2 linked regions of the Rhodopseudomonas sp. BAL398 genome follow. The protein of the gene in region 1 interacts with the protein of each later gene in a pairwise test. Links are inferred from orthologs where the notes say so. Each region holds a gene or a part of one and is shown on either strand. Other genes may lie near its edges.

Evidence for each region.
Region 2: the proteins of pheT (region 1) and secD interact in binary tests that used the Escherichia coli proteins (3 or more experiments, as listed by UniProt). The link is inferred for Rhodopseudomonas sp. BAL398 from one-to-one orthologs.

Annotation. Positions count from the first base shown.
Region 1 is NZ_CP133111.1:4,051,063-4,059,445, reverse strand. Bases 4,139-7,241 are described here. They hold pheT (phenylalanine--tRNA ligase subunit beta), read right to left. Parts: upstream 6,842-7,241; coding sequence 4,436-6,841; downstream 4,139-4,435. Other genes in these bases: RBJ75_RS19075 (endonuclease domain-containing protein), read right to left, coding at 6,838-7,241; RBJ75_RS19085 (hypothetical protein), read left to right, coding at 4,139-4,409. Outside these bases: RBJ75_RS19110 (hypothetical protein), read left to right, coding at 108-266; RBJ75_RS19105 (NADPH:quinone oxidoreductase family protein), read right to left, coding at 298-1,272; RBJ75_RS19100 (hypothetical protein), read left to right, coding at 1,471-1,692; RBJ75_RS19095 (invasion associated locus B family protein), read left to right, coding at 1,793-2,284; 23S rRNA (adenine(2503)-C(2))-methyltransferase RlmN, read left to right, coding at 2,528-3,724; more of RBJ75_RS19085, read left to right, coding at 3,939-4,138; more of RBJ75_RS19075, read right to left, coding at 7,242-7,296; pheS (phenylalanine--tRNA ligase subunit alpha), read right to left, coding at 7,464-8,383.
Region 2 is NZ_CP133111.1:1,212,380-1,220,630, forward strand. Bases 3,540-6,510 are described here. They hold secD (protein translocase subunit SecD), read right to left. Parts: upstream 5,841-6,510; coding sequence 4,239-5,840; downstream 3,540-4,238. Other genes in these bases: secF (protein translocase subunit SecF), read right to left, coding at 3,540-4,213; yajC (preprotein translocase subunit YajC), read right to left, coding at 5,909-6,355. Also shown: RBJ75_RS05695 (DUF1127 domain-containing protein), read left to right, coding at 48-200; methylenetetrahydrofolate--tRNA-(uracil(54)-C(5))-methyltransferase (FADH(2)-oxidizing) TrmFO, read left to right, coding at 346-1,779; RBJ75_RS05705 (phytoene/squalene synthase family protein), read right to left, coding at 1,963-2,823; RBJ75_RS05710 (Mth938-like domain-containing protein), read right to left, coding at 2,820-3,203; more of secF, read right to left, coding at 3,206-3,539; RBJ75_RS05730 (ATP-binding protein), read left to right, coding at 6,535-7,506; RBJ75_RS05735 (peptidoglycan DD-metalloendopeptidase family protein), read right to left, coding at 7,654-8,251. UniProt on the Escherichia coli protein: Part of the Sec protein translocase complex. Interacts with the SecYEG preprotein conducting channel. SecDF uses the proton motive force (PMF) to complete protein translocation after the ATP-dependent function of SecA.

The sequences.
Region 1 (8,383 bases):
GACCGAGGTCAAAGCTTCCAACCTGCTGCCCGCGCAGCATGCATGCGCCGGATGGCGCTCGACAGCGATCAACCCGGTGTTCACGCCCGTCCAGATCGGAGATGACCATGGGCAAGCCAGATAACGCATCAGGGACGACCAACGTCGATCCGAAGCCGGCCCCGCCGGCGCCCAAACCCGCGGCGAAGGATACCAAGGAGTTTGACCCGCCGAAGCCCCCGGATCAGATCGCCGGTGACACCGTGCATCTGCCCTACAAGCGGTAGCACCGGCGCCGAACGATAGCTCAGCGTCGCGTCACGGATGCAAAATCACCTTGCCCATTGCCTTGCGCCCGGCGAGGACTTTCAGCGCGTCGGCGGTCTGCGCCAGCGGGAAGGTGCGGTCGACATGGGATGAGATCTTGCCCTCAGCGGTCCACTGCACCAGCTTCTGCAGATTGGCGATGTTCTTCTGCGGATTGAGCTTGGTCCAGGCGCCCCAGAACACGCCGCGGATGTCGCAGCCCTTCAGCAGTGCGAGGTTGAGCGGCATTTTCGGAATGTCGCCGGCGGCGAAGCCGATCACCAGGAAACGGCCTTCCCAGGCGATCGCCCGCAATGCGGCTTCGGCATAAGTGCCACCGACCGGATCGAAGATGATATCAGCGCCCTTGCCGCCGGTCAGTCGCTTCAAGCCTTCCTTGAGATCTTCCTTGGCGTAGTTCAGCGTCAGCTCGGCGCCATGCTGCTTGGCGAATTCCAGCTTCTCGTCGGACGAGGCGCAGGCGATCACTTTCAGCCCCATCAGCTTGCCGAGTTCGCAGGCGGCAAGGCCGGTGCCGCCGGCGGCGCCGAGCACCGCCAGCGTTTCGCCCGGCTTCGGACTGCCGCGGTCTTCCAGCGCATGCAGCGCGGTGCCGTAGATAATGATGATGCCGGCGGCGCGGTCGAAATCCAGATTGTCGGGAATCTTCACAATCGATGCGGCGGGCAGCGCGATCTTTTCACGCGCGCCATTGTGGCCGCACGACGCCACGACGCGGTCGCCGACTTTCAGATTGGTGACGCCATCGCCGATGCTCTCGATCACGCCGGCGACTTCGGCGGCCGGCGAGAACGGGAACGGCGGCTTGATCTGGTACTTGCCCTGGATCATCAGCAGATCGAAGAAATTCAGCGCAGCGGCCTTGATGGCGATCACGGCTTCGCCGGGGCCGGCGACCGGATCGGGCAGGTCCGCGAGTACGAGTTCGTCGGGACCGCAATATTGCTGGCAGAGAATGGCTTTCATCGGGGTCTGACCTTCGGCTTGAGACAGTTAGGTGCTTCATGCCGGATTTGCCGGCAGGCTACAATCTGATTCGAACGGCGCTGCGGCGAGCTTATTCCGCGTTGCGGCTTTTCATCGCGACCTCTGCGAGGCGCCCGTTCATTTCAAAATGCGAGCGGTCGCATTGGCCAACAGGGCGAACCCGTCGATCTCGCAGGCTTGCTGATTTCCGATCACGCTGGCTACATCAAGGATGAGATGGCGGTGCGCATGGCGGAATGCATCTGCGGATGCGCAAAAGCAAAGCCCGCGCCGGAGACTGCCGCAATCCGGAGATTTGTCGTGATGTTGCGCGGTGTGATGCCGCGCGCGGTGGTCCGCGATCTGCGGCAGGGCGTCGGCTTCACAAATCGGCCATTCCCGGCTATTGCAGTGCCATGAGACTGCGGTTGTGGAGCCATCTTGCAGTCACAATAATGAGAGACTGGACGTGCTTATGATGTTGCGAAGAATACTGACTATCTCTGCTTTGGGTGCGCTGATGTTCGGGGTTTGCTCGATGGCGCCGGCGCAAGCGGTCTCATCGGAGCCGACATTGATCGGCCAGTTTGGCGATTGGGGCGCCTATACGGCGACGCCGGACGGCAAGAAGGTTTGTTTCGCGCTGTCCAAGCCGGTGTCATCGAAGACCAATCCGCCGAATCGGCCGCGCGACCCGGCCTATGCGTTCATTTCGACGCGCCCGGCCGAAAAGGTCGTCAACGAAGTCTCGGTGATGATGGGCTATCCGCTCAAGCCGGGTTCGGAAGGCACCATGGAAGTCGGTGGCAGCCGCTACGCGATGTACTCCCAGGGCGACGGAATCTGGATCAAGAACGCCGCCGAGGAGGACCGTCTGGTCGAAGATCTGCGCAAGGGCGCGGATGTGACGGTCACCGGCATGTCCTCCAGAGGGACCACGACCACCGACGTGTTCTCGCTCAAAGGCATTTCCCAGGCGCTTGATCGCGTCGCGCAGGAATGCCGGAACTAACGGCGACAGCGTTCATCATGCTGCAATTCGCGCCTTTTCAGCGGGCGCCGGAAAGCCTATCTGAGGTCATGATGCTGTTGCATGCTGCGGAACCCGGCTATCGTCGGGTTCCGTAAGCGGTCAGGATCGACATGCCTCTATCCTGGCGCTGCCGGCCAAATGGCGGCTGCCCCCGGATATGAGGGCTTTTCGTTGCGAATGGCGGGCGAAAATGCGCTTCGCCCGCCCTACAGATGTGATGCAATGACCCTGTCAACGGCCGCCCCGCTCGAAAAGATCGCGCTCGAAACCTATGTGCCGCCGGCTAAGCCGTCGCTGATCGGGCTGTCGCGCGCCGAATTGGCGACGCAGCTCGGCGCCATCGGGGTGCTACAAGCCCAGCGCAAGATGCGGGCGCAGCAGCTGTGGCACTGGATCTATGTTCGCGGCGCCCAGGAATTTGAAGAGATGACCAGCATCTCCAAGGAGATGCGCGGCCAACTCGCGCAACATTTCACGGTGGCGCGGCCCGAAGTGGTGGCCGAACAGATTTCCAACGACGGAACCCGCAAATGGCTGCTGCGGCTGCCGAGCGGCGATTCGGTCGAAAAGGCCCATGAGGTCGAGTGCGTCTACATCCCGGAAACCGATCGCGGCACGTTGTGCGTCTCCAGCCAGGTCGGCTGCACGCTGAACTGCTCGTTCTGCCACACCGGCACGCAAAGGCTGGTGCGCAACCTCACCGCCGGCGAGATCGTCGGCCAGGTGATGGTGGCGCGGGATCGGCTCAATGATTGGGCCGACCGCGCCACGCCCAACGGCAATCGCCTGGTGACCAATGTGGTGATGATGGGCATGGGCGAGCCGCTGTACAATTTCGAAGCGGTGCGCGACGCGCTGCTGATTGTTTCCGACAATGAAGGCATCGGCATTTCACGCCGCCGCGTCACGCTGTCGACCTCCGGCGTGGTGCCGAACATCATGCGCACCGGCGAGGAAATCGGCGTCATGCTGGCGATCTCGCTGCACGCGGTGCGCGACGAATTGCGCGACGAACTGGTGCCGATCAACAAGAAATATCCGCTGGCCGAATTGCTGCAGGCCTGCCGCGATTATCCCGGCGCCTCCAACGCGCGGCGCATCACCTTCGAATATGTGATGCTGAAGGACGTCAACGATTCGCTCGACGACGCCAAGCTGCTGGTGAAAATGCTGAAAGGCATTCCGGCCAAGATCAATCTGATCCCGTTCAATCCCTGGCCGGGCACGCGCTACCAATGCTCGGATTGGGATCAGATCGAGAAATTTTCCGAATATATTTTCAACGCCGGCTATTCGTCGCCGGTGCGCACCCCGCGCGGCCGCGATATCCTGGCCGCCTGCGGGCAGCTGAAATCTGAAACCGAAAAATTGTCGGTGCGCGAGCGCGACGCGCTGCGTGCGATGGCGATGACGGATTGATGCGGTTCTCGTGTCAAACGGGCAGGGCATTCGAGTTCGTCATGCCCGGGCTTGACCCGGGCATCCACGCCTTCACGGCGCGCAAATCCCTGAATACGTGGATGGCCGGGCCTTCGCCGCGACGAAGGGGCTTCGGCCCCGCAGGCGGGACACGCCCGGCCATGACGATCGGGAGGCCGTCGTTGTTGGTGCTGCATCTTTCTGGACCGCATCTATGTCCCTGATCGGCCGGCTGTTCGTGATCGCATTCGGCTTCATCGTCGCTTGCATGGTGGCGGGGATCGTGGTGGTCGGCGCGGTGCTGTATCCGGAATTCAGCGATCTGCGCGTCGGGCCGGTCGACCAGGACGCGCTCAACATCGTGCTGGGCTTCGGTTTCATCTTCGTCAGCGGCTTTGCGCTGCTGCCGGCGCTGATCGTGGTGGTGGTCACCGAGGCGTTCTATATCCGCAGCGCGCTGGCCTATGCGCTGGGCGGCGCCGCGGTCGGGCTCGCCTGTTATCTCGGGCTGATTCCGTTCGATCCGGCGACGATGCAATTCGACGGCATCGTGCGCCGTCATCTCGAGATCATGACCGGGGCGGGGATTCTCGGCGGCGTGATCTATTGGATGATCGCCGGCCGCAATGCCGGCGCCTGGCGCGAGCCGCCCGCGACGTCGACGCGGCCGCCGCCGACTGGTTGATCCGAGCCGGCGAGCCGAGGCGGCGATCAGCCGCGCAGCGTGCCGCCGGTCTTCTTGGTGACTTCGGCGACGATCTTGCCGCCGACCGCGTCGATCTCCTGATCGGTCAAGGTTTTTTCGCGCGGCTGGATGGTCACTGCGATCGCGATGGATTTCTTGCTCTCGTCGATGCCCTTGCCCTCATAGACGTCGAACACGCTGACCGCGGTGATCAGCTTCTTGTCGACGTTCTGCGCGGCGCGGACGATGTCGCTGGCCTTGACGGCACGATCGACGATGAAGGCGAAGTCGCGGGACACCGGCTGGAATGCGGAGAGCTCCAGCACCGGCTTGGCGCGGGTCGGCTTCTGCTTGGCATCCGGAATCTTGTCGAGGATCACCTCGAAGGCGATCAGCGGGCCGTCGGCGCCGAGCGCCTCCAGCGTGCGCGGATGCAGCTCGCCGAAATAGCCGAGAATATTTTGCGGCCCGATCTGGATGGTGCCGGAGCGGCCCGGATGCAGCCAACTGGCGCCGCCGGGGGTCACCTGCAGCGCCTGCATCGGCGCGCCGGCGGCGGCCAGCACGGCGAAGGCATCGGCCTTGGCGTCGAGCGCATCGGCATTGGCCGACCCAGACCAGTGCCGGCCGAGCCCCTTGGCCGAGGCAACGCCGCGACGGATACCGGCGGCTGCGACGAACTGGTCCTGCGGCCGGTCGCCCTTGAAGATCTGGCCGACCTCGAACAGCGCCAGATCGGCGGCGCCGCGGTCTGCATTGGCTTGCGTCGCGGCGATCAGGCTCGGCAGCAGGCTCGGCCGCATATCGGACAGATCCGCGGCGATCGGGTTGGCCAGCGCCAGCTCGGGCGCGCCGCCGCCGAACGCTTCGGCGTGCGGCCTGGAAATGAACGACCAGGTCACCGCCTCGACCAGCCCGCGCGCGGCGAGCGCGCGCTTGGCGCGGCGGGTGCGCAGCTGGATCTGGGTCAGCACCGGCTTGCGTGGGCTCTCGCCGCGCTCGAACGGCGTCATCGGCACCTTGTCGACGCCATAGATGCGAACGATCTCCTCGACGATATCGGCCTTGCCATGGACGTCGCTGCGCCATGACGGGATCGCGACCTTCATCACCGGACCGTTGCCGGCAAGGGTAAAGCCGAGCCTTGTCAGGATCAGCCGCAGCTCGATCAGCGGCACGTCGATGCCGGCAAGGCGCTTGACCTCGGCGAGCGGGAAATCGATCACGCGATCGTCGCCGAAGGCATCGCCGACATGGACGATTTCGGACGGCGAGCCGCCGCAGATCTCGAGCACCAGCCTGGTCGCCATTTCGAGGCCCGGCAGCATGAAGGCCGGGTCGACGCCGCGCTCGAAGCGGTAGCGTGCGTCGGAATTGATCCCGAGCCGGCGGCCGGTCTGGGCGATGTTGATCTCGTTCCACAGCGCCGATTCGATCAGCACGTCGGTGGTGTGCTCCGAACAGCCGGAGGCCTCGCCGCCCATGATGCCGGCCAGCGATTCGACGCCGCAATCGTCGGCGATCACGCAGGCCTTGCTGTCGAGCGTATAGGTGCGGCCGTCCAGCGCCAGCAGCGTTTCGCCGTCATGGGCGCGGCGCACCGTGAGATTGCCCATTACCTTGGCGGCGTCGAACACATGCAGCGGCCGGCCGCGGTCGAAGGTCATGAAATTGGTGATGTCGACCAGCGCATTGATCGGTCGCAGCCCGATCGAGGTCAGCCGCTGCTGCAGCCACTCCGGCGACGGGCCGTTTGTCACGCCGCGCACCAGCCGCATCGCGAAGCCCGGACACAGCGTCTGGTCCTCGATCATCACCATCACCGGGCAGGGGAATTCGCCTTTGACCTGCTTGATCGCCGGGTCTTTGAATTTGCCCATATCGGCGGCGGCGAGATCGCGGGCGATGCCGTGCACGCCGGTGCAGTCCTGCCGGTTCGGCGTGAGATTGATGTCCAGCACCGGATCGCCGAGCCCGGCCCATTCCGCATAGGACGCGCCGACCGGCGCGTCGTCGGGCAGCTCGATGATGCCGTCGATAGTGTCCGGCAGCGCCAGCTCGCCGGCCGAGCACATCATGCCCTGGCTCTCGACGCCGCGGATATTGCCGACGCTGATGGTGAAGTCCTTGGCCGGGATATAGGTGCCGGGCGCCGCGAACACGGTCTTCAGGCCGGCGCGCGCATTCGGCGCGCCGCACACCACCTGCAGCGGTTCCCCCGCGCCGGTATCGACCTTGCACACCCGCAACCGGTCGGCGTTGGGATGCTGCTCGGCGGAGACGATCCGCGCGATGCTGAAAGGCTTCAGCAGCTTGGCCTTGTCCTCGATGCCTTCGACCTCGAGCCCGATCATGGTGAGCTTGTCGGCCAGCACCTCCAGCGGCGCGTCGGTGTCGAGATGATCTTTGAGCCAGGAGAGCGAGAATTTCATTGGTTGTTACTTCCGTCTGAACCCGCATCGCGTTTCAGTCCACGGTCCCCTCCCCCCTTGTGGGGGAGGGCCAGGGAGGGGGGTAAGCTGCGGATGCGTGCGCGTGCTGTCTGTCGAACGACCTCGATCACGCCTTCCAGGTCCGACATCACCTGATCATTCGTGAATCGCAGGACCGCAAAGCCCTCGGACGCAAAGAACGCATCGCGGACGTCATCTGCTTGCAACTGGGATTCGAAATTGTGGGATTCTCCGTCCAGTTCGACGATCAACTTCGCCGCAAGACAGACGAAATCAACGATAAAGTTTTTGATAGGCATTTGCCGACGAAAGCCCAATCCATCGATGCGATGGGCTTTGAGATAGCGCCAGAGCAGCGTCTCTGCTGGAGTCATGGCCTGCCGTAGCTGCTTGGCTCTGTCGCGCTGACGTTGGTTCACCTTGGCGTGGTTCATCGCGGCCACCCCCCTCCCTGACCCTCCCCCACAAGGGGGGAGGGAACAGACTGAGCGTGTTGAACTTGCCCGGCGCAGGTTGGCGCCTTGAGCCCAGAGCGGTTTCAATTGCGGCTTCAGGTCGAAGCAACTGCGCCGCGTAGCGCGGGTAGTTGCTTGAACCTGTCTCACGAACTCAATCCCCCCGCCAGCGTCGGGACGTCGAGCGGCTTGAAGCCGTAGTGGTTGAGCCAGCGGACGTCGCCCTCGAACAATTGCCGCAGGTCGCTCATGCCGTATTTCAGCATCGCGATGCGGTCGATGCCCATGCCCCAGGCGAAGCCCTGATAGACGTCGGGATCGATGCCGCAGGCGGAGAGCACGTTGGGGTGCACCATGCCGCAGCCGAGAATCTCCAGCCAGTCCTCGCCCTCGCCGAAGCGGATCTCGCCCTTGTCGCGGCGGCACTGGATGTCGACTTCCAGCGACGGCTCGGTGAAGGGGAAGAACGACGGCCGGAACCGCATGTTGATGTTGTCGACCTCGAAGAACGCCTTGCAGAATTCGTGCAGGATCCATTTCAGATGGCCGAGATGCGATCCCTTGTCGATCACCAGGCCCTCGACCTGATGAAACATCGGCGTGTGGGTCTGGTCAGAGTCGCTGCGATAGGTGCGGCCCGGACAGATCACCCGGATCGGCGGCTGCTGGTTCAGCATGGTGCGGACCTGCACCGGCGAGGTGTGGGTGCGCAGCAACAGCCGCGAGCCGTCCGGCTTCGGGTTGAAGTAGAAGGTGTCGTGCATCTCGCGGGCCGGATGGCCCTCGGGGAAATTCAACTTGGTGAAATTGTAGTCGTCGGTCTCGATGTCCGGACCTTCGGCGATCGCAAAGCCCATATCGGCGAAGATGGTGGTGAGTTCATCCATCACCTGGCTGAGCGGATGGATCCGGCCCTGTTCGGCCGGAGTGTCGCGCAGCGGCAAAGTGACGTCGATGGTCTCCGAGGCGAGGCGGGCATCGAGCGCTGCGGCCTTGAGCAGATCGCGCCGCGCGGTCAGCGCCTGCGTGACCTTGTCCTTGGCGAGGTTGATCGCCGCGCCTTCGG
Region 2 (8,251 bases), 2.8 Mb from region 1 along the record:
ACGATTCATCTCGGGCAAGAGATGAATCTGATCTAAGGAGACTTCCCATGTTGCTTTCGCTCATCCGCGCTTTCCGCTCTTTCCGGGATTATCAGCGCAACGTCAGTGAGCTGTCCCAGCTCAGCGATCGCGAACTCGCCGATATTGGCCTCGACCGCTCGGACATTCCGCGCGTTGCGTCCGGTCATTACAACGGCTGATCCCATCAGCACCGACTTGTTCACGGATGTCGCCCGCTTCGCAGCGGGCGCTGTCGTATCAGGGCCTTGCTTCTCGCCATTTTAGGCGGCCGGCCCCACAGCGATACGGATTTCGCCCGGCGCAAAAACGCGCTAGCAGTGGCGCATGATCAACATATCGCAATCGACCCCCATCCATATCATCGGCGCCGGCCTCGCCGGCTCGGAAGCCGCCTGGCAGATCGCCAATGCCGGCCAGCGCGTGGTGCTGCATGAGATGCGCCCCGTCCGGATGACCGAGGCGCATCGCACCGACGGCCTCGCCGAACTGGTGTGTTCCAATTCATTTCGCTCCGACGACGCCGCCAATAATGCGGTGGGGCTGCTGCATGCCGAGATGCGCCGACTGGGCTCGCTGGTGATGCGCGCCGCCGACGCCAATCAGGTGCCGGCGGGCGGCGCGCTGGCGGTGGATCGCGACGGCTTCTCCGCCGCCGTCACCAAGGCGCTGACCGAGCATCCGCTGATCGAGATCAGCCGCGACGAGGTCGCCGGGCTGCCGCCGGCTGATTGGGACAATGTCATCATCGCGACCGGCCCGCTCACCTCGGCGCCGCTGGCCGAGGCGATCCACGAACTCTCGGGCGAAGACGCGCTGGCGTTTTTCGATGCGATCGCGCCGATCGTCCACAAGGACTCGATCGACATGTCGGTGGCGTGGTTTCAGTCGCGCTACGACAAGGTCGGGCCCGGCGGCACCGGCGCCGACTACATCAATTGCCCGATGACCGAGGCGCAGTATCACGGCTTCATCGAAGCGCTGCTGGAAGGCGACAAAATCGACTTCAAGGAGTGGGAGACCAACACGCCGTATTTCGACGGCTGCCTGCCGATCGAGGTGATGGCCGAGCGCGGCCACGAGACGCTGCGGTTCGGCCCGATGAAGCCGGTCGGGCTGACCAATCCGAACGATCCGCAGGTCAAGGCCTATGCGATCGTGCAGCTGCGTCAGGACAACAAACTGGGCACGCTCTACAACATGGTGGGTTTCCAGACCAAATTGAAGCACGGCGCGCAGACGCGGATTTTCCGCAGCATTCCGGGCCTGGAGAACGCCGAATTCGCGCGGCTCGGCGGGCTGCACCGCAATACGTTCCTGAACTCGCCGAAACTGCTCGATGCGCAATTGCGGTTGCGGGCGCAGCCGCGGCTGCGCTTCGCCGGACAGATGACGGGCTGCGAGGGCTATGTCGAATCCGCCTCGATCGGGCTGATCGCCGGGCTCTATGCCGCCGCGGAAGCGCGCGGCACGCAACTTGCGCCGCCGCCAGCGACCACCGCGCTCGGCGCCCTGCTCGGCCACATCACCGGCGGCCATCTCGAGACCATCGATGCCGGGCCGCGCTCGTTCCAGCCGATGAACGTCAATTTCGGACTGTTTCCACCGCTCGCGCAAGCGCCGACCAAAGATGCTGACGGCAAGCGGCTGCGCGGCACCGACAAGACCGTCGCCAAGAAACAGGCGATGAGCGCGCGGGCGCTATCCGACATGGATTCATGGATCGCCGACAATGTGAAGAAGGTCGCCGACGCGGCCTAATCGGGGCTCCGCGTCAGAGCGATGCATTGCCCAACCATGCGGCGCGTCATTCCAGGGCGCGAGGCCGCAGGCCGAGCGAACCCGGAATCTTGCTGAATGGTTTGGCGCTGAGGCTTTAACCGCGAGATTCCGGGTTCGCTCGCCGCTTACGCGGCTCGCGCCCCGGAATGACCGGGTATGATTTCAACGAAACACGCGGGATCTCGACCCGCGCCACAGCGTCCACAGCGTCGCCAGCCGCGAGCGCTGATATGGCGCGAACAGTTTGGTGTCGGCGCGTCCCAGCCGCGCCAGGTCGCGCCGCACCAGCGCCAGTGGCAGGAACGCCGGCCTAGCCGCGGCCGGAATGTCCGCCAGCAAGGTCAGCGCCGCATCGAGATGCGTCTGCGCCGTGCCGCAGAGTTCGTTGAGCGCCGTGCGCAGCGTCGGCGTCTCGGTGCCCGCATAGGCTTCGGCCTCGCCGCTGCCGTGGCTCTGCAGCACTTGCAGCGGCACGAATAATTGCCGCCGTGCGGAGTCGAACGGCAGATTGGCGATCACTTGGGCGATGCCCTGGGCCAGGCCGGCATGGCGGGCGGCGTGATCAATCAGCGGCGAGCGTTGTCCCAGAATTTGTGCCGCCAGGGCGAACAGCGTCGCGACGGTATCGTCGAGATGCGTCTCGAGCGCCGTCAGGCTCGGCATCGGATCGTTATACAGATCGAACAGATGCGCCTCGATCAGCCGCGCCAGCGGCGCCACCGGCAGCGCATGGGATTTGATCGCGCGTTGGAGTTCGACGGCAACCGGATTGCCCTCGACCCCGCCATGCGAGGTGCCGGCCAGCATGTCGCTCCACCATTGCAGCCGGAGCTCGCCTGGTAGCGGCAGGCTCACCTGCTCGCGCACCCGGACGATCTCGACATTGAAGGCGTATAGCGCCAGTAGCGCGCGGCGGCTCGCCGGATCGACGAACAGCGTCGCAGCGTAGCGGTCGAAATCATGGTTGCGCACCAGTTCGGCGCAGAATGCGGCGGCGGCCGATTCGGATCCCGCGTCGCTCATGGCACCGCGATCAGAGCGGCGGCGACCCGCCGGCGTTCGCCGATCATGATGTTGTAGGTGCGGATCGCCGGGCCGGTCTGCATCGGATCCATCACGACGCCGACAGCGCGCAGCGCCTCGCGCAGACGCGGCGTTGGCCGCCAGATCCCGTTCCCGGTGCCGATGATCAGCGTATCGATCTTGGCGGCGGCGTCGAACACCCGCGCCAACGACGTCCGGTCGATCTGCTCAGGGCTGGCCACCGGCCAGGCCCAAACCGCGTCGGGCAGAAACAGCAGCGAGCCCTGATGCGACATCTCGTCGAAATAGAAACCGCCCTTGCCATAGGCCTCGATCGACGCCGATCTGGGAAGATGCGGGGTGTCGGGGCCTAGCGCCAAGGTCAGCCTTTTTTCGACGGCTTGTCCGAGCCGTCCTCGCGGTGCGCACCGACACCGAGATAGATCAGGATCGGGGCTGCGATGAAGATCGAGGTGTAGGTGCCGACCAGCACCACGCCGAACATCATCACCGCGGTAAAGCTGTGGATGGCATTGCCGCCGAACAGCAGCAGCGCCAGCAGTGCCAACGTCACCGTGACGTGAGTGATGATCGAACGCGACAGCGTCGAATTGATCGATTCATTGAGCAATTCCGGCATCGGCATTTTCTTGTAGCGCCGCAGCATCTCGCGGATCCGGTCGTAGATCACTACGGTATCGTTCAAGGAATAGCCGAGAATCGTCAACAGCGCGGCGATCGAGGTCAGATCGAATTCGACCTGGGTGATCGACATGAAGCCGATCGTCAGCACGATGTCGTGGACGTTGGAAATCATCGCCCCGAGCGCGAATTGCCATTCGAAGCGGAACCAGAGGTAAACCAGAATACCGAAGATCGCCAGCATCAGGCCGAGCATGCCGTAGGCCAGCAATTCGCTGGAGACCCGCGGGCCGACCACTTCGACGCGGCGGTAAATGACATTGTCGCCGAGCGCGCCGCGAACCTTCTGCACCGCTTCCTGCTGCGCGGCGTCGCCGCCGGGCTGTTCGGCAACCCGGATCAGCACCTCGGCGGGCCCGCCGAATTGCTGCAGCTGCACGTCGCCGAGCCCCAGCCCGCTGAGCGTTTTGCGCATCCCGGGAATATCGGCATCGCCGGTCTTGGCCTTGACCTCGAGCAGCGTGCCGCCCTTGAAATCGATGCCGAAATTCAGCCCGTGGGTGAAGAACAGCGTAATCGCCAGGATCGACAGCAGCGCCGAGATCGGGAAGCTGATACGGCGAAACTGAGTGAAGTCGAAATGCGTATCATCGGGGACGATGCGCAGCGACGGCAGCCAGCCCATGATGCTGACCACCGTCAGCGCCACGACCACGATACCCAGCCCAATCAATATCCAGTGAGTCACAGCCGGTTCTTTCGGATTGGGGTCATTAGATCGGCACGTGTTGCGGCCGCTTCCACCGTACCCATGTCGCGACGATCAGGCGCGTCAGGGTGAAGGCGGTGAAGACCGTGGTGAGGATGCCGATACCCAGCGTCACAGCGAAGCCGCGCACCGGGCCGGTGCCGATATAGAACAACACGGCGGCGGCGATAAAGGTGGTGATGTTGGAATCCAGGATGGTCGACAGCGCGCGCTTGAAGCCGGCGTCGATCGCCGAGATCGCATTGCGTCCGCCGCGCAATTCCTCGCGGATGCGCTCATAGATCAGCACGTTGGAATCGACCGCGATGCCGACCGTGAGCACGATGCCGGCGATGCCGGGCAGCGTCAGCGTCGCGTTCAACAGCGACAGCACGCCGAAGATCATCGCCACGTTGATCGCAACCGCGATGTTGGCGAACACGCCGAACAGCCGGTAGGTCAGCAGCATGAACACGATCACCAGGATCGATCCGACATAGGCCGCAAGCTCGCCCTTCTCGATCGAATCCTGGCCGAGACCGGGGCCGACCGTGCGTTCCTCGATGATGGTCAGGGGCGCCGGCAGCGCGCCGGCCCGCATCAGGATCGACAGGTCATTGGCCTGCTGCACCGTGAAATTGCCGGAGATCTGCCCGGAGCCGCTGACGATCGGTTCGCGGATCACCGGCGCCGAGATCACCTCATTGTCGAGCACGATCGCGAATGGCTGGCCGACATTGTCGGTGGTGGCGCGGGCGAATTTGCGCGCGCCAAAGCTGTTGAAACGGAAGCTGACGATCGGTTCGCCGGAACGCTGGTCGAAGCCCGGCTGGGCATCGGTCAGGTCGGCGCCGGAGACCAGCACCTGCTTCTTGATCACATAGGGGATTTTCGGGCTTTGCGAACTCATCAGCACTTCTGAATCCGGCGGCACGCCGCCGCGCATCGCCTGGTCGGCCGGCACCGTCGGGTCGACCATGCGGAAATCGAGTTTCGCGGTCTTGCCGAGCAGTTCCTTCAGCCGGGTCGGATCCTGCAGACCCGGGACCTGCACCAGAATACGATCGGAACCCTGGCGCTGGATCAGCGGCTCGACGGTGCCCAACTCGTTGACGCGGCGCTCGACGATCTGGATCGACTGGTCGACCGACTGGCGGATCCGATCGGCGATCGCGGCCGGCGGCACGGTGAGACGGATCAGGCCGTCGCCGGCGTCGGACACATCGAGGCTGCGCTGGCCATTGGCGCCGAGCAAGCCGCCGAGCGGTTGCGACAGTTCGCGCAGCTTGGTCAGCGCGGTCGGCCGTTCATCGTCTTTGCTGATGCGGACCTCGACATAGTCGCCGCGCGCGGTGAGCCCCGTATAGGGAATCTTGTTCTCGCGCAGCACGCGGCGAACGTCGTCGCGGACCTGATCGAGCTTGTCCTTCTTGACCGAATTGGCATCGACTTCGAGCAGGATGTGCGAGCCGCCCTGCAGATCGAGGCCGAGCACCAGATGGCGCTGGGCCCATTTCGGCCAAGTCTTGACGGTATGCTCGGGGAAGAAATTCGGAACGGCGCAAAGGCACACCACCAGCGCAGACAGAATGATCGCCAGCGCCTTCCACCGCGTGAAATAAAGCATCGAGTTGTCCCGTCAGAATCCGATAATGGCGGCGCTTGCAGCGCCGCGAGGCGAACGCGCCGACCGCGTCAGCTTGCGGCTGGATCGTCCTTGGACGGCTCGGCCTTGGCGGCGTCCTTGTCCTTGGCGATCTCCTTGACGGCTTCCTTGGACTTTTCTTTGTCCTTCTCGCGGTCCTTGACAGTCTCCTTGGCGGGCTCACCCTTGGCGCGGACGCCAGTGATCATCTGGCGCATCTGCCGCACCCGCACGCCGTCGGAGACCTCGAACTCGATCTGGTCGTCATCGACCACCTTGGTCACCTTGCCGACCAGGCCGCCCGAGGTGATGATGGTGTCGCCGCGCCGGATGTTCTTCACCAGTTCGGCATGCTCCTTCACCTTCTTCTGCTGCGGCCGCAGGATCAGGAAATACATGATGACAAAGATCAGCGCGAACGGCAGAAGCGACATCAACATCGATTGGGTGTCGCCGCCGGCGCCGGCGGCCTGAGCAAACGCAGGAGTCACAAACATCGAATAATCCTCGTGAAATAGAGCGCGCCGGGCGACGAGGTGATCGTCGGCCGGCCTGGCAAATTCGCGCGGACTATAGCGGCCGCGGTCTCAATTGCAACGTCGCCACCCCCGCTCATTTTTGCCGCTTGCGGCTCCCGCCGGAGCGCAATAAGGCTGCACCTTCAGGAAGTTAAATGATGCCCAAAAAACCCAGCAAAACCGCGTCCCGCGCGGTCGGTAAGGCCGCGCCGTCGAAATCCCGCACCGCCGCGACAAAACGTCCCCGCAAGGCGGCAAAACCCGGCACGCAAGAGCGAATCGCCCAGGCTCTCGAGGCCATTCTGGCGCAGCTGTCCGCGTCGGCCGCGGATCGGCCCGGCGCCTCGCCGCTGGGCAGTGCCGACGCCTTCATCTGGCACCCGGAGGGACGGCTGGCGGGCGTTCCGAAAGTCAGCCGGGTCGACCTTGACCTGCTCCAGGGCATCGACCGGATGCGCGACATCCTGATCGAGAACACCGAGCGTTTCGCCACCGGCCTGCCCGCCAACAACGCGCTGTTGTGGGGCGCGCGCGGGATGGGCAAATCCAGCCTGGTCAAGGCGGCGCATGCCAGTGTCAATGCCCGGCCGGACGTCGCCGGACGGCTGAAGCTGATCGAGATCCATCGCGAGGACATTGAAAGCCTGCCGCTGCTGATGACGCAGCTGCGCGCCTCGAAATTCCGCTTCATCGTGTTCTGCGACGATCTGTCGTTCGACGGTAACGACGCCTCCTACAAATCGCTGAAGGCGGTGCTGGAAGGCGGCATCGAAGGCCGTCCCGACAATGTCATTCTGTACGCGACCTCGAACCGCCGCCATCTGCTGGCGCGCGAAATGGTCGAGAACGAGCGCTCCACCGCGATCAATCCGGGCGAAGCCGTCGAGGAGAAGGTGTCGCTGTCGGATCGATTCGGGCTGTGGCTCGGCTTCCACCGCTGCAGCCAGGATGAGTATCTGGCGATGGTGAAGGGCTATTGCGGCCATTTTGACATCAAGATCGATCAGGCCGAGCTTGAGCGCGAGGCGCTGGAATGGGCCACCACCCGCGGCTCCCGCTCCGGCCGCGTCGCCTGGCAATTTACCCAGGAGCTGGCCGGCCGGCTCGGCGTGCGGATCGGCGCCAAGTAGCGCGGTTTGATCCGCCGAGCCGGCATAGTCAGCCTGCCCGCACTGTGAGCCGCATCGCGACCGGGACGCGTACTACGCGCCGCGCAAACGAAAATGCCCGGCGCGAGGCCGGGCATCGTCGACGGTGATGGGTGAACTCAGCGGCGCTCAGGCGCCGTTGAGGAATTGCAGCGGGTCGACCGGCGACGATCCCTTGCGGATTTCAAAGTGCAGCTGGGGTGAGCCGACTTCGCCGGATTGGCCGGACTTGGCGATGGTCTGGCCACGCTTGACGGTCTCGCCGCGCTTCACCAGCAGCTCTTTGGCATGGGCATAAGCGGTGACGTAGCCGTTGGAATGCCGCACCAGAACCAGATTGCCGTAGCCCTTCAGCTCATTGCCGGCGTAAGCGACCACGCCGTCCTCGGCGGCCTTGACCGGCGTTCCCTCGGGTACCGCGACATTGATCCCGTCATTGGATTTGCCGTTGGTTTTGGCGCCGTAGCTGGTGATCACCCGGCCGCGCACCGGCCAGCGGAAGGTCGGCAACGCGCCGGTGGCTTCGGCGGTTTTCACTGCGGACTTGGTTGCGGTCGTCGCAGCTTCGGGAGTCGCTGTGGCGGTCGCCATGCGCACCTTCTGAACCGGTTCGGGAGCAGCCGCAGCCACCTTTACGGGCGTGCCGGTCGCTGGCGCCGCGGCGGCCTGCGTCGGCGCGGGCGCAGCGGAAGCCGTAGCGGTGCGCCCGGACGGCACCATGATCTTG